Regions from separate parts of the Pantoea sp. C1E2 genome, predicted to be linked through region 1. Evidence: predicted binding sites of a transcription regulator. Region 1 holds the regulator's gene; each other region holds the start of a gene.
The links. The regulator ArgR, encoded in region 1, controls arginine synthesis, uptake and breakdown. The targets are predictions, from matches to a motif close to ANTGAATAAAAATACANT.
Positions count from the first base shown of each region.

Region 2: the regulator ArgR is predicted to act here: its motif matches at 1,741-1,758, upstream of argA (amino-acid N-acetyltransferase).
Region 3: the regulator ArgR is predicted to act here: its motif matches at 2,680-2,697, upstream of argF (ornithine carbamoyltransferase).

Region 1 is NZ_JBSZHT010000002.1:4,080,920-4,085,098, forward strand. Features, by position in the region: gene mscM (miniconductance mechanosensitive channel MscM) at 1-483, shown strand, start outside; gene mdh (malate dehydrogenase) at 530-1,465, opposite strand; gene argR (transcriptional regulator ArgR) at 1,886-2,356, shown strand; gene yhcN (peroxide/acid stress response protein YhcN) at 2,848-3,111, shown strand; gene ACXI0A_RS19355 (YdgH/BhsA/McbA-like domain containing protein) at 3,202-3,468, shown strand; gene yhcN (peroxide/acid stress response protein YhcN) at 3,574-3,840, shown strand; gene ACXI0A_RS19365 (barstar family protein) at 3,900-4,169, opposite strand.
Region 2 is NZ_JBSZHT010000002.1:3,615,949-3,620,127, reverse strand. Features, by position in the region: gene recD (exodeoxyribonuclease V subunit alpha) at 1-224, shown strand, start outside; gene argA (amino-acid N-acetyltransferase) at 380-1,708, opposite strand; gene amiC (N-acetylmuramoyl-L-alanine amidase AmiC) at 1,941-3,176, shown strand; tRNA gene ACXI0A_RS17305 (tRNA-Met) at 3,257-3,333, opposite strand; tRNA gene ACXI0A_RS17300 (tRNA-Met) at 3,385-3,461, opposite strand; tRNA gene ACXI0A_RS17295 (tRNA-Met) at 3,514-3,590, opposite strand; gene mltA (murein transglycosylase A) at 3,795-4,179, shown strand, end outside.
Region 3 is NZ_JBSZHT010000002.1:857,331-861,509, forward strand. Features, by position in the region: gene pyrI (aspartate carbamoyltransferase regulatory subunit) at 5-469, opposite strand; gene pyrB (aspartate carbamoyltransferase) at 480-1,415, opposite strand; gene argF (ornithine carbamoyltransferase) at 1,648-2,655, opposite strand; gene rraB (ribonuclease E inhibitor RraB) at 2,819-3,241, shown strand; gene miaE (tRNA isopentenyl-2-thiomethyl-A-37 hydroxylase MiaE) at 3,301-4,062, shown strand; gene ACXI0A_RS04180 (GNAT family N-acetyltransferase) at 4,095-4,179, opposite strand, start outside.

The DNA of each region.
Region 1 (4,179 bases):
AGCATAACCCGCATCAATACCCGCGCCACGACGATTACCGACTGGGACCGTAAAGAGATTATCGTGCCGAACAAGGCCTTTATCACTGAGCAATTCGTTAACTGGTCGCTGTCAGATTCCGTCACGCGCGTAGTGCTGACCATCCCGGCCCCGGCGCACGTTAACAGTGATGAAGTCACCAACATTCTTAAACAGGCTGCCGAGCGCTGTACCTACGTGCTGGATATGCCTGCACCGGATGTGTTCCTGGTAGATTTGCAGCAAGGTATTCAGCTGTTTGAACTGCGTGTGCACGCTGCCGAGATGGGTCACCGCATGCCACTGCGTCATGAGCTGCATCAGTTGATTTTGCGTGGCTTTGAAGAGCACGGTATTGAGATGCCGTTCCCACCGTTCCAGGTGCGTATGGAAACGCTGGGACGTAAAACGCCGGCGGGCAATGGATCACCGTCCAGCCAGACTTTCAAATCTGGCGGCTTATAAACGACAACGCCCGGCAATCACCGGGCGTTGTTTTTTCTGCTGGGCGTTACTTCACAAACTCTTCGCCCTGCGCGATATCTTTCTTCAGCGTCTCCAGCATGCCGCTGAGCGCCTGCTGTTCAAACGCACTCAAAGGCCCCAACGGGCGACGTTCCACGATACCGTTCTTGCCGATCAGCAGCGGCTGTGAGAAGAAGCGCGCATATTCGCCATCGCCTTCAACATAAGCGCATTCCACGACGTTGGCTTCGCCCTGTAACGCACGCACCAGTGAGAGTCCAAAGCGCGCCGCAGCCTGCCCCATGGACAAGGTCGCCGATCCGCCACCGGCTTTGGCTTCCACTACTTCCGTGCCGGCGTTTTGAATACGTTTGGTGAGGTCAGCCACTTCCTGTTCACTGAAGCTGATGCCTTTAACCTGCGAAAGCAGCGGTAAAATCGTCACGCCTGAGTGACCGCCCACCACCGGAACCTCGATCTCAGTTGGCTGTTTGCCTTTGAGCGCTGCGACAAAAGTATTGGCGCGGATGATGTCGAGGGTAGAAATACCAAACAGGCGGTTCTTGTCGTACACACCCGCTTTTTTCAGCACTTCAGCCGCAATGGCCACCGTGGTGTTAACCGGATTGGTGATGACGCCGATCAGCGCTTTCGGCGCGGTGCTGGCAACCTGTTCGATGAGGTTTCGCACAATGCCCGCGTTGACGTTAAACAGGTCGGCGCGATCCATGCCGGGTTTACGTGCCACACCAGCAGAAATCAGCACAATATCTGCCCCATGCAGCGCAGGTGTCGCATCTTCGCCGCTAAACCCTTCTACCTTCACGGCGGTGGGAATATGGCTGAGATCGACCGCCACACCTGGCGTGACCGGAGCGATATCATAAAGTGAGAGAGCGGAACCTGCGGGTAATTGAGTCTTGAGCAGCAGTGCGAGCGCCTGGCCGATACCACCGGCTGCACCGAGAACGGCAACTTTCATCCTGAACTCCTTATGAAGGTGGGGCAGAGATATGCCGAAAATCCATCAGGTTACGAGTTTAATCAACTTCTCAGGCGATAGCGACAAACCTGTCGCGCAATAACATGACGCCGCAATCGGCTCCCGAGACATCTCCACTTCAGAAGTCGCCTGAATGATACAATCGCAGCCAGAAAACAATGGACGGCAATGATCATCGATATAGTTGTTACCACTTCAATACTATAACAACATTGCAACCTTCGCTTTGCGCGTCAGCCCGCGATTTTGGCGCAACACAAAACTCTGCTATAATGCCGCTCCGCAGTTGATTAGCGCGATTCTCTCACTACGCTTATTGCATAAAAATTCATCTAAATGCATAATAATTTATCTGCCGCTGGCCTGTTGCCTGCTGCACCCCTCTTTTATTGGTAGCTTATGCGAAACCCATCAAAACAAGACGACTTGATCAAAGCGTTCAAAGCGTTATTAAAAGAAGAAAAATTCAGCTCTCAGGGCGAAATCGTGCAGGCGCTGCAGGAAGACGGCTTCGAGAACATCAACCAGTCAAAAGTTTCTCGTATGCTGACCAAGTTTGGTGCCGTGCGCACCCGCAATGCCAAAATGGAAATGGTGTATTGCTTGCCAGCTGAACTTGGCGTGCCGACCACCACCAGCCCATTGAAGAATCTGGTGCTGGATATCGATTACAACGATGCCTTAGTGGTGATTCACACCAGCCCCGGTGCCGCGCAGTTGATTGCCCGCCTGCTGGATTCGCTTGGTAAAGCAGAAGGTATTCTCGGTACCATCGCCGGTGATGACACCATCTTTATCACTCCCGCGCGCAATTTCTCCGTTAAACAGCTGCACGATGCCGTGCTGGTTTTATTCGAACAGGAACTATAAAACCCTGCTCTTAACCGGCAGTTCATCTGCCGGTAACAACCTTCATTACTGACACGTTTCCCGCCACGCTTGTTACAAAATCCTTTGTTAATAATAAGTTATCTATATAGCTGCCGGTTCTGCACCCGGTAAAATATTGGTACGACCTTTTCCCCTTCTTAACCATTAGCGCTATTTTACACTGCTTTACATATTGTGCTCAGTGGTTATCGCTTCCTATTTCGTATCAGCCAGCGGGATCAACCATGATCTTTCGCACGAAAAGATAATTTGATGCAGATCATTGTTTTTACGAATAAATAATGGTCAATGGTTAAGAATTCAGCGTTTTTAATAACTTCCAGTTCTAAAAAGGTGCCATAAGGATAAAGAATAACAACCAAACATTATTAGCCAGATATTAATTTCATGGGTGATTAGATCTATACTTGTTTTCGTGATGCAAATCACACGAAAGAAAAAGATAAAAACAGAAGACGAGGAAAAATACCATGAACGTTAAAACTACTATCGCAACCCTGAGTGTTCTATCTGCCCTGTCATTTGGTGCTTTTGCAGCAGATTCTATCAATGCTCAACAGGCAGCGAATCTGCAACCTGCCGGCACCATCAGTGTGAGCGGCGTGGGCGGTTCTCCGATGGATATCCATGAACAGCTGAATGCCAAAGCCGATCAGGAAGGCGCTAAAGCCTACCGTGTGATCGAAGCGAATACCGGCGACAGCTATCACGCCACCGCTGAACTTTATAAATAAGTTTACTGAACAAGACGCAGTGTGAACGGCGACCCGTTTGAGACGCATTTGCCTCTCAGGTTGCCAAACCCAATTTCAGGAGAGTGAATCATGAAAACCAAATTAGCTATCGCCATTGTCGGTCTGGCTTCCGTACTGTCTTTCGGTGCCAGCGCCGCTAGCCTGGTTTCTAACGAACAAGCCGCACAGCTGCAACCGCTGAACCAAACTGTCAGTGTGAGTGGTGTTGACGGTGACCAGACGAATGTCCGTCAGGAACTGTCGCAGAAAGCCGATGCGCAAGGTGCCAGCCACTATCGCATCATTGAAAACAATCGCGGTGACACCTTCCACGTGACCGCTGAACTGTACAAATAAGACTAAATCGAACGTCGGGCGCCTGAACGGCGCCAGACAATTGATCGACGACCCGCCTCACCCACTTTTTGCCGCAGGTTGTTGATTACAACGAGGAGAAAAATTATGAAAATCAAAGCAACCATCGCAGCCGCCAGCCTTCTTTCCCTGTTTGCCTTCGGTGCTTCAGCAGCCCAATTGGTAACGAATGAGCAGGCGCAAAATCTGCAACCTACCGGCAGCACTATCACCGTCAGCGGTACCGGCGGTTCGCCAATGGATTACCGTGCTGAGCTTTCACAGAAAGCCGATGCACAAGGTGCCAGTGCTTATAAAGTGATTGAAGCCAATACCGGTGACAGCTATCACGTGACCGCTGAGCTGTACAAATAATTCCTCGTCAATTCTGACGAACCCTTTGGCCCCGCTCGCCGGGGCCCTTTTTCGGCTTGTCACTTCACATTAAAGCGGAGCTGACCCTCCAGCTCCTCTTCTGCTTCATCAAATAGCAGGATTAATGCGCCATACCGGCGTTTCTGCCCTGTTCCCAGATTCACAAACTCAATTTCCAGCGGCAACGGCAACTGATCACCTTGGATCACCGCCCAAAGATCGTCCAGATCGTCAATGCCGGGATCTGTCAGTGCAAAACGATCGCTGAACTGGCGATAGAAATGGGCTTGATCGACGATTTCGTCGAAATCAAAACGCTCGGTTCTCATCGTGATTCCC
Region 2 (4,179 bases), 460 kb from region 1:
AATCGCAGGGATCGGAGTTCGATCATACGGCGCTGGTAATGCCGGCACAGTTTTTACCGGTGCTTACCCGCGAACTGATTTACACCGCCATTACGCGAGCGCGAAAACAATTAACCCTGTACAGCGATGAAGGCGTTTTTCGCCGTGCGGTGCAATTACGCACGCAGCGCCGCAGTGGATTGCTGGATCGGTTGGGCGGGGAAGTCATTCTGAGCGAGAGTTGAGGTCGGTAAAGAAACCGACCTCAGGTCAATGCAGATGTTTTATTGGATGCGCATGGATGCGCATCCTAACAACGTTATCAGTCAAATACGTTGGGCAATTCCAGGCCATTTAGCGCGGCCTGACATTCGCTGCTCTTCTGCCGCATTCACCGCCGTTAGCGCAAATCCGCCATCAGCACTTTAGAACGGCGCTGATAGTTATACATCTGCTTCTTACTCTCCGGCAGTGACTCAATATCCACCGGCGTAAAGCCACGTTCCTGGAACCAGTGAATGCTGCGGGTGGTCAGTACGAACAGCTTCTTCAGCCCCATCTGGCGAGCCTGCAGTGCCACACGCTCTAGCAGCAGTTCACCGCGCGAGGAACTGCGATAATCGGGATGTACTGCCACGCAAGCCATCTCACCAATCTGCTCATCCGGGAAAGGATAGAGGGCTGCACAGGCGATGGTCAGGCTATCACGCTGAATAATGGTGAATTTGTCGATCTCCATTTCCAGCTGCTCACGTGAACGACGCACCAGAATGCCTTGCTGCTCCAGCGGGCGAATCAGTTCGAGAATGCCGCCAATATCGTTGATGGTGGCGCGACGAATCTGCTCAGCGGACTCCATCACAATCTGCGTACCAATACCGTCGCGTGAGAACAGCTCCTGAATCAGTGCGCCATCTTCCTGATAGCTGATCAGGTGGCTACGACGCACGCCGCTGCGGCAGGCTTTCACCGCACCACGCAGGAAACGCACCGTGCCCGACAGGAAATCGCCGTCGTTTTCCATCTCATCGATACGCGTCTGCGCTTCGTTGGGGAACAGCTCAGAGATAATGGTGCCTTCGCGGTTGGTGACACCCTGTTCGGAGCAGAAGCCAATCATTTTCTCGGCTTTCAGCTTGATCGCCAACTGCGTGGCCACTTCTTCTGACGTCAGGTTAAAACTTTCACCGGTCACCGACACCGCGACCGGGCCGAGCAGCACAATGGCATCATTATCCAGCTGACGATGGATCGCTTCTTCATCTATGCGACGAATACGGCCGCTGTGGCAGTAGTCCACACCATCATCGACGCCCAGCGGTTGGGCAATAATAAAGTTACCGCTCACTACGTTGATGTGCGCGCCCTGCAGAGGGGTGTTATTCAGGCTCATCGACAGACGTGCGGTGATATCCAGCTGCAAACGTCCGGCGGCCTGCTTCACCAGTTCCAGTGATTGGGCATCGGTAACGCGCGTATGTTTATGGTAAATCGGTTCCAGCTGTTGCTGGGCCATGCTGGCATCGATCTGCGGACGGGCGCCGTAAACAACCACCAGGCGAATGCCAAGACTATGCAACAATCCGATGTCATTAACGATGCTGGAGAAGTTCTCATGCTCGATGGCTTCACCGCCCAGCATGATGACAAAGGTCTTGTCACGGTGGGCATTTATATAGGGAACGGTATGGCGAAAACCCTGAACCAGTTCAGTACTACGTTCCTTCACGGCAAACCCTCTGTGAATGTTTATTCGTAATTTGTGTATTTTTATGCTCTTTTGGCCGCTATTGCAAGCGCCGGGCCTGACGTTACTTTACGATTTTCCTGATGCAACCCTCGCTAACAGCCTGCATTATCTGGTTTTTCTGGCAAAACACGATACGGCTTGCTAAGCAAAGTTTTCGCCTTCCACTCGTCGATTGACGATATTTTAGACATTACACAGCAGTTGGAGCGGCATGTCCGAAGCTTTTACACGACGACGATTATTACAGGGTGCGGGCGCGTTAGTCCTCCTGAGCGTAACGCGAACCGGACTGGCAGCCAGCCAGCACATTGTGGCGGTGCGCATCTGGCCCTCATCGACCTACTCCCGCGTCACCCTGGAGTCGAATGTTCCCCTCAAATATAAACAGTTCGCCCTGAGCAACCCCGACCGCCTGGTGATCGACATTGAGAACCTGCATATCAATCCGGTCCTGAAAGGGGTGGATAAGCAAGTACGCGTTGACGATCCCTTTATTAAAAATGCGCGTGTTGGCCAGTTTGATGCCAACACGGTGCGCGTGGTGCTGGAACTGAAGCGCAACGTCGCGCCGAAGATCTTCACACTGGCACCTGTGGCGGGCATCAAACATCGCTTAGTGGTCGATCTCTATCCGAGCCAGCCCTCGCGGGAAGAGGATCCGCTACTGGCGTTACTGAACGATTACAACCAGGGCGACCTGGAGCGCGATCAACCGGCGCAAGCCCCTTTACCGGGTAAAGCGGGGCGCGATCGTCCAATCATCATCATGATCGATCCCGGCCACGGCGGCGAAGATCCCGGCGCACATGGCAAATACAAAACGCGCGAAAAAGACATTGTGTTGAAGATTGGCCGCTACCTGAAGGCGCTGATCGACAAAGAGCGCAACATGAAAGCCTATATGACGCGCAACGAGGATGTGTTTATCCCGCTGCGCGTGCGGGTGGCAAAAGCGCGTAAGCAGCGCGCCGATCTGTTTGTCTCGATTCACGCCGATGCCTTTACCAGCCGTGCGGCGCGCGGTTCGTCGGTGTTTGCGCTCTCGACTAGCGGCGCTACCTCGACCGCAGCTCGCTTCCTGGCGCAGACTCAGAACGAATCGGATTTGATTGGAGGCGTCAGCATGAGCGGCGACCGCTATCTGGATCACACCATGTTCGATATGGTGCAGCGGCAGACCATCAGCGACAGCCTGAAATTTGGCAAAGAAGTGTTATCGCGCATGGGCCACATCAATCACCTGCATAAACGCACGGTGGACCAGGCGGGTTTTGCGGTGCTAAAAGCCCCGGATATTCCATCGATTCTGGTGGAAACGGCGTTTATCAGTAATGTGGAGGAGGAGCGTAAGCTGCGCACGCCGCGTTATCAGCATCAGGTGGCTGAGGCGATTCTGCATGGGATTAAAGCGTATTTCGATAAGGGGGCGGTGCTGGCGCGTCGCTAAGAGGAGGGCGGCCACAGTGCCGCTTTTTTTTACTGGAGGCCAAAAACAAAAAAACACCCGTTAAGGTGCTTATCTGTAATTGGTTGCGGGGGCCGGATTCGAACCGACGACCTTCGGGTTATGAGCCCGACGAGCTACCAGGCTGCTCCACCCCGCGTCCGTCTGCCGCATTAAGCGACTTTTCACATTGTATTCTTCTTAAGACAATTGGTTGCGGGGGCCGGATTCGAACCGACGACCTTCGGGTTATGAGCCCGACGAGCTACCAGGCTGCTCCACCCCGCGTCCGTCTGACGCGTTACACGACTTTCAAATTGTCTCTTCACTTAAGAAGAATTGGTTGCGGGGGCCGGATTCGAACCGACGACCTTCGGGTTATGAGCCCGACGAGCTACCAGGCTGCTCCACCCCGCGTCCGTGGATGCGCACTATACTCTGGACGCGCGGCGATGCAACCCCTTTTTGTGTTAAAGCCTTAAATTTACAGCCAGTTGGTGAATAATAGTGCCATTGGGCGATTAATTGTACAGATGTGAGCGCGGTAGCCCGAGGCGGATTTCATTCTCTCTGCCCCTTTGCTATCGTCGCGGTGCAAACAACCGAGAAAAAGAGAAAGTGATGAAAGGATATTGGGCGAAGTATGCACTTACTGGCGCGTTTCTCGCGCTGTTAGCGGGTTGTAGTTCGAAACCGACTGACCGAGGTCAGCAATATATAGATGGCAAGCTGGAGCAACCGCTCGGGCTGGTCAATGAACCGAATGCTAAAGGGCGTCCCGTTAACGGCCGCGATTTTGGCGTGCAGGTGCAACAGATTCAGGGTGCATCATCCGGGTTGTATAGCCGCAACACCGGGACTTACAGCGCCATCCAGAACTGGCTACTCTCCGGTGCCGATACTCGTCAGCTGAGTCAGTTCGGCCTTAACGCTTATCAGATGGAAGGCACCGATAATTACGGTAACGTGCAGTTTACCGGCTATTACACACCCGTGGTGGAAGCTC
Region 3 (4,179 bases), 3.2 Mb from region 1:
ACGATTACCAGTGACCGAGCACCACGTGGCGCGCGAACTCTTTCTCGCAATATTTGCACTTAAGATGCACGTCATCGTCACGCTGTTTCACCGCGAAGCTGCTGAATACCGGCTCGCTGCGGCTGATGCAGTTGCTGTTCGGGCAGGTGAGCACACGCTCGACACGATCCGGTAAGGTCGGGGCGATTTTCGCTACCACTTCGTATTCATCAATACGGTTAACGGTAGCGAGCGGCGCATACACCGCCAGTTGGTTAATCTGATCGTCGGTCAGGAAAGTATTCTCGATCTTGATCAAATCCTTACGGCCCATTTCGCCCGAAGGCAGATTCAGGCCAATGGTGATGCGCTGGTCGGTTTCGGTCAGACGAAACAGCGACAGCAATTTAAAACCGACCTGCGCAGGAATGTGGTCGATTACCGTGCCACGCTTGATGGCTTCAACCTGCAATTTATTATCATGAGTCATCGCTTTCTCCTTACAGTGCCAGTTCGCTATTCAGTACCAGTGCCAGCAGGGCCTGGCGGGCGAAAATGCCGTTGCCTGCCTGCTGGAAATACCAGGCGTGCGGCGTGCTATCGACGTCGGTGGTGATCTCATCAATACGCGGCAATGGATGCAGCACTTTCATATTGTCGCGTGCGCCCGCTAAATCAGCAGCGCGCAGGATGAACTGCGCTTTGACGTTGGCGTATTCGGAAGGATCGAGACGCTCTTTCTGCACGCGCGTCATGTACAGAATATCGAGTTCCGGCATCACTTCTTCGATGGTGTCATGGCGTGTCCAGACAATGTTCTGCTCATCCAGCATATCGGTGATGTAGGCCGGCATGGCCAGCGCATCTGGCGCGATAAAGTAGAAACGGTTGCCGGTAAACTTGGCCAGCGCCTGGGTCAGCGAGTGCACGGTGCGGCCATACTTCAGGTCACCGACCATCGCCACATTCAGGTTGTCGAGGCGGCTCTGGGTTTCACGGATGGTGAACAGATCCAGCAGCGTTTGCGTGGGATGTTGGTTGGCACCGTCACCAGCATTGAGAATCGGAATGCCGCTGGAGAATTCGGTCGCCAGACGCGCGGCACCTTCCTGCGGATGACGCATCACAATCGCATCGACGTAAGTGCTGATCACCGAGATAGTGTCGGCCAGCGTTTCACCTTTTTTACCCAGCGAGGTATTGCTGCCGTCGGCGAAGCCCACCACTGAAGCACCCAAACGATGCATAGCGGTTTCAAACGACAGGCGGGTGCGCGTTGAGGCTTCAAAGAAGCAACTGGCAATCACGTTGTGCTTCAGCAGTTCTGGCTGAGGATGAGCCTTGAGTTGAGCAGCGGTGTGTAACACCAGCTCCAGCTCTTCGCGGTTGAGATCGTTGATGGAAATAATGTGCTTGCGATATAGCGGGTTGGCCATAGCGTTCTCCTCTGCGCTGCCGGATTGCGGACAAAAAAAAGCCCCTGCTTAAGGGGCTTTTTTTACGATCAATGTATGACGGAAAGAAACAGCTGCATCGCCTGCGGTCAGGCGGGGTAGAGCGGCAAATTGTACGCTGCGCTGTTGCATGTTTCCTCCGGCAAATTGTGGCGCATTATACGCATTCACTGATTAGCATCAAGCAGAAATCGCCGTAAGGTAAACGTTTGCTTTACTGGTTACCCAGCGTGGCGACCATCACCGCTTTAATGGTGTGCATGCGGTTTTCAGCCTGATCGAACACAATGCTGTGCGCCGATTCAAACACCTCATTGCTCACTTCCATACCGTCATGCAGACCGTACTGTTCAGCCATCTGACGGCCTAAAGTGGTTTGATCGTCATGGAAGGCCGGGAGGCAGTGCAGGAATTTCACCTGAGGATTGCCGGTCAGCGCCAGCATCGCGCTGTTGACCTGATACGGACGCAGCAGGGCAATACGCTCTTCCCACACCGATTTCGCTTCGCCCATCGATACCCACACATCAGTGTAGATGAAATCCGCACCCTGCACGCCTTCGGTAATCTCTTCGGTCAGAGTGATTTTGCCACCGGTTTTCTGTGCCGCCACGCGACACTGCTCCACCAGTTGCTCTTCCGGCCAGCAGCCCTTCGGTGCCACCAGGCGCAGATCCAGGCCAACCAACGCAGCGGCTTCCAGCATGCTATTACCCATGTTGTTGCGCGCGTCACCGACGTACACCAGTGTCATCTCGCTCAGCGGTTTGCCTGGCAGATGTTCCTGCATGGTGAGCAGATCGGCCAACAGTTGCGTAGGATGGAATTCGGTCGTCAGTCCGTTCCACACCGGCACACCGGCAAATTCCGCCAGGGTTTCCACCAGTTCCTGACCAAAGCCACGATACTGGATGCCGTCATACATACGCCCTAATACGCGCGCGGTATCTTTCATCGACTCTTTATGGCCGATCTGGCTGCCGCTTGGGCCGAGGTAAGTGACGTTAGCGCCCTGATCGTATGCGGCAACTTCGAAAGAGCATCGGGTGCGGGTCGAGTCTTTTTCGAAGATGAGCGCGATATTCTTGCCTTTCAGGTGCTGGGTTTCAGCGGCATTTTTCTTAGCGTGTTTTAATTCACCTGCCAGACTTAGCAGGTAGCTGATTTCAGCTGGAGTGAAATCCAGCAATCTCAGGAAGTGTCTCGAATACAGCTGACTCATACAGCGCTCCAGATACGGGTTAATAATGAATTAAAATTCAATCTAACCGGATGAATATGCATTTTCAACCCCAGCGATAATAAACTTTCTGTTTTGTGTAGTGGCGGGCGAAGCAGTGTGGGAAAATAATTGCATTCACGTCGAACATTTTGAGGACACGCACATGGCATATGAAGCATTGCTGGAAGAACAGCGCGAAGAAACCCGCCTGATCATTGAAGAGTTGCTGGAAGACGGCAGCGATCCGGATGCGCTTTACACTATCGAGCATCACCTCTCTTGCAACAACTTCGACTCACTGGAGAAAGTGGCGGTTGAGGCTTTCAAACTGGGCTTTGAAGTGAGCGAGCCAGAAGAGCTGGAGCTGGAAGAGGGTGGCACGGTGATGTGTGTGGATATCCTGAGCGAAGGCGCGTTAAAGCCAGAGCTGATTGATGCACAGGTTGAGCAGTTGGTAAATCTAGCCGGTAGCTTCAACGTCGATTACGACGGTTGGGGCACTTACTTCGAAGATCCGGACGCAGAAGATGAAGACGACGATGGCGACTTCATCGACGACGAAGAAGACGACGGTGTGCGTCACTAAGTCTTAAACGGGCGGCGCTCGCCGCCCAGAACCACTTCCCCGCCAGATAAAGAACGCCGATGAATTACGCTCCCCTGTTAGAACCCATTTATGAATTCCTGCACTGCCGCACGCCACAAGCGTGGATTGATGAAGCGCGCAAGCCGGAAAACCTGACGTTGCTGCTGACCGATCACATGGTGTGCGAGTTAAAAGCGGCGCAGACCGCAGTATTTATCATTCGTCGTTATGTCGCTGATAAGCCAAGTGGCGATGCCATTCTGGCGTGGCTCAAGCCGTATGAAGATTTCATCTACCGTGAAGAGCCGGACAGTAACTTCATCAATGCGCATAAAAATCTGACCAAAAGCATCATTGTGCGTAATGAACTGCCGTGGGCGGATGATTTGGTCGAGATGATGATTCTGCTGATCAAAGAAGAGCTGCATCATTTTTATCAGGTGTGGGAAATTATGCAGTCGCGGGGTTTACCGTATCGCAAAATCACCGCCAGCCGTTACGCCAGAGGATTGATCCGCGAGATTGCCAATCATGAACCCGATGGGCTGGTGGATAAATTGATTTGTGGCGCCTATATCGAAGCGCGATCTTGCGAGCGGTTTGCCAGCCTGGCGCCGTATCTGGATGAGCAGTTACAGAAGTTTTATATTTCGCTGCTGCGTTCTGAGGCGCGTCACTATCAGGATTATTTGAAGCTGGCGGAACAGATTTCCGCGAAGGATATTACGCCACGCGTACAGGCGTTTGGTGCAGCGGAAGCACGCTTAATCAGCGAGCCAGATGGCGAGTTGCGTTTTCACAGCGGTGTACCGGCCTATTAAGTGGGTGCGCAGGCCTGCGCACCGCTTTTACATTACAGCACTTTCAGCATCCGCACTTCACAATCCCCATGCCCGGTACAGCCCATCGCGCTATCAATCAACTCGAAGCCTAACGAC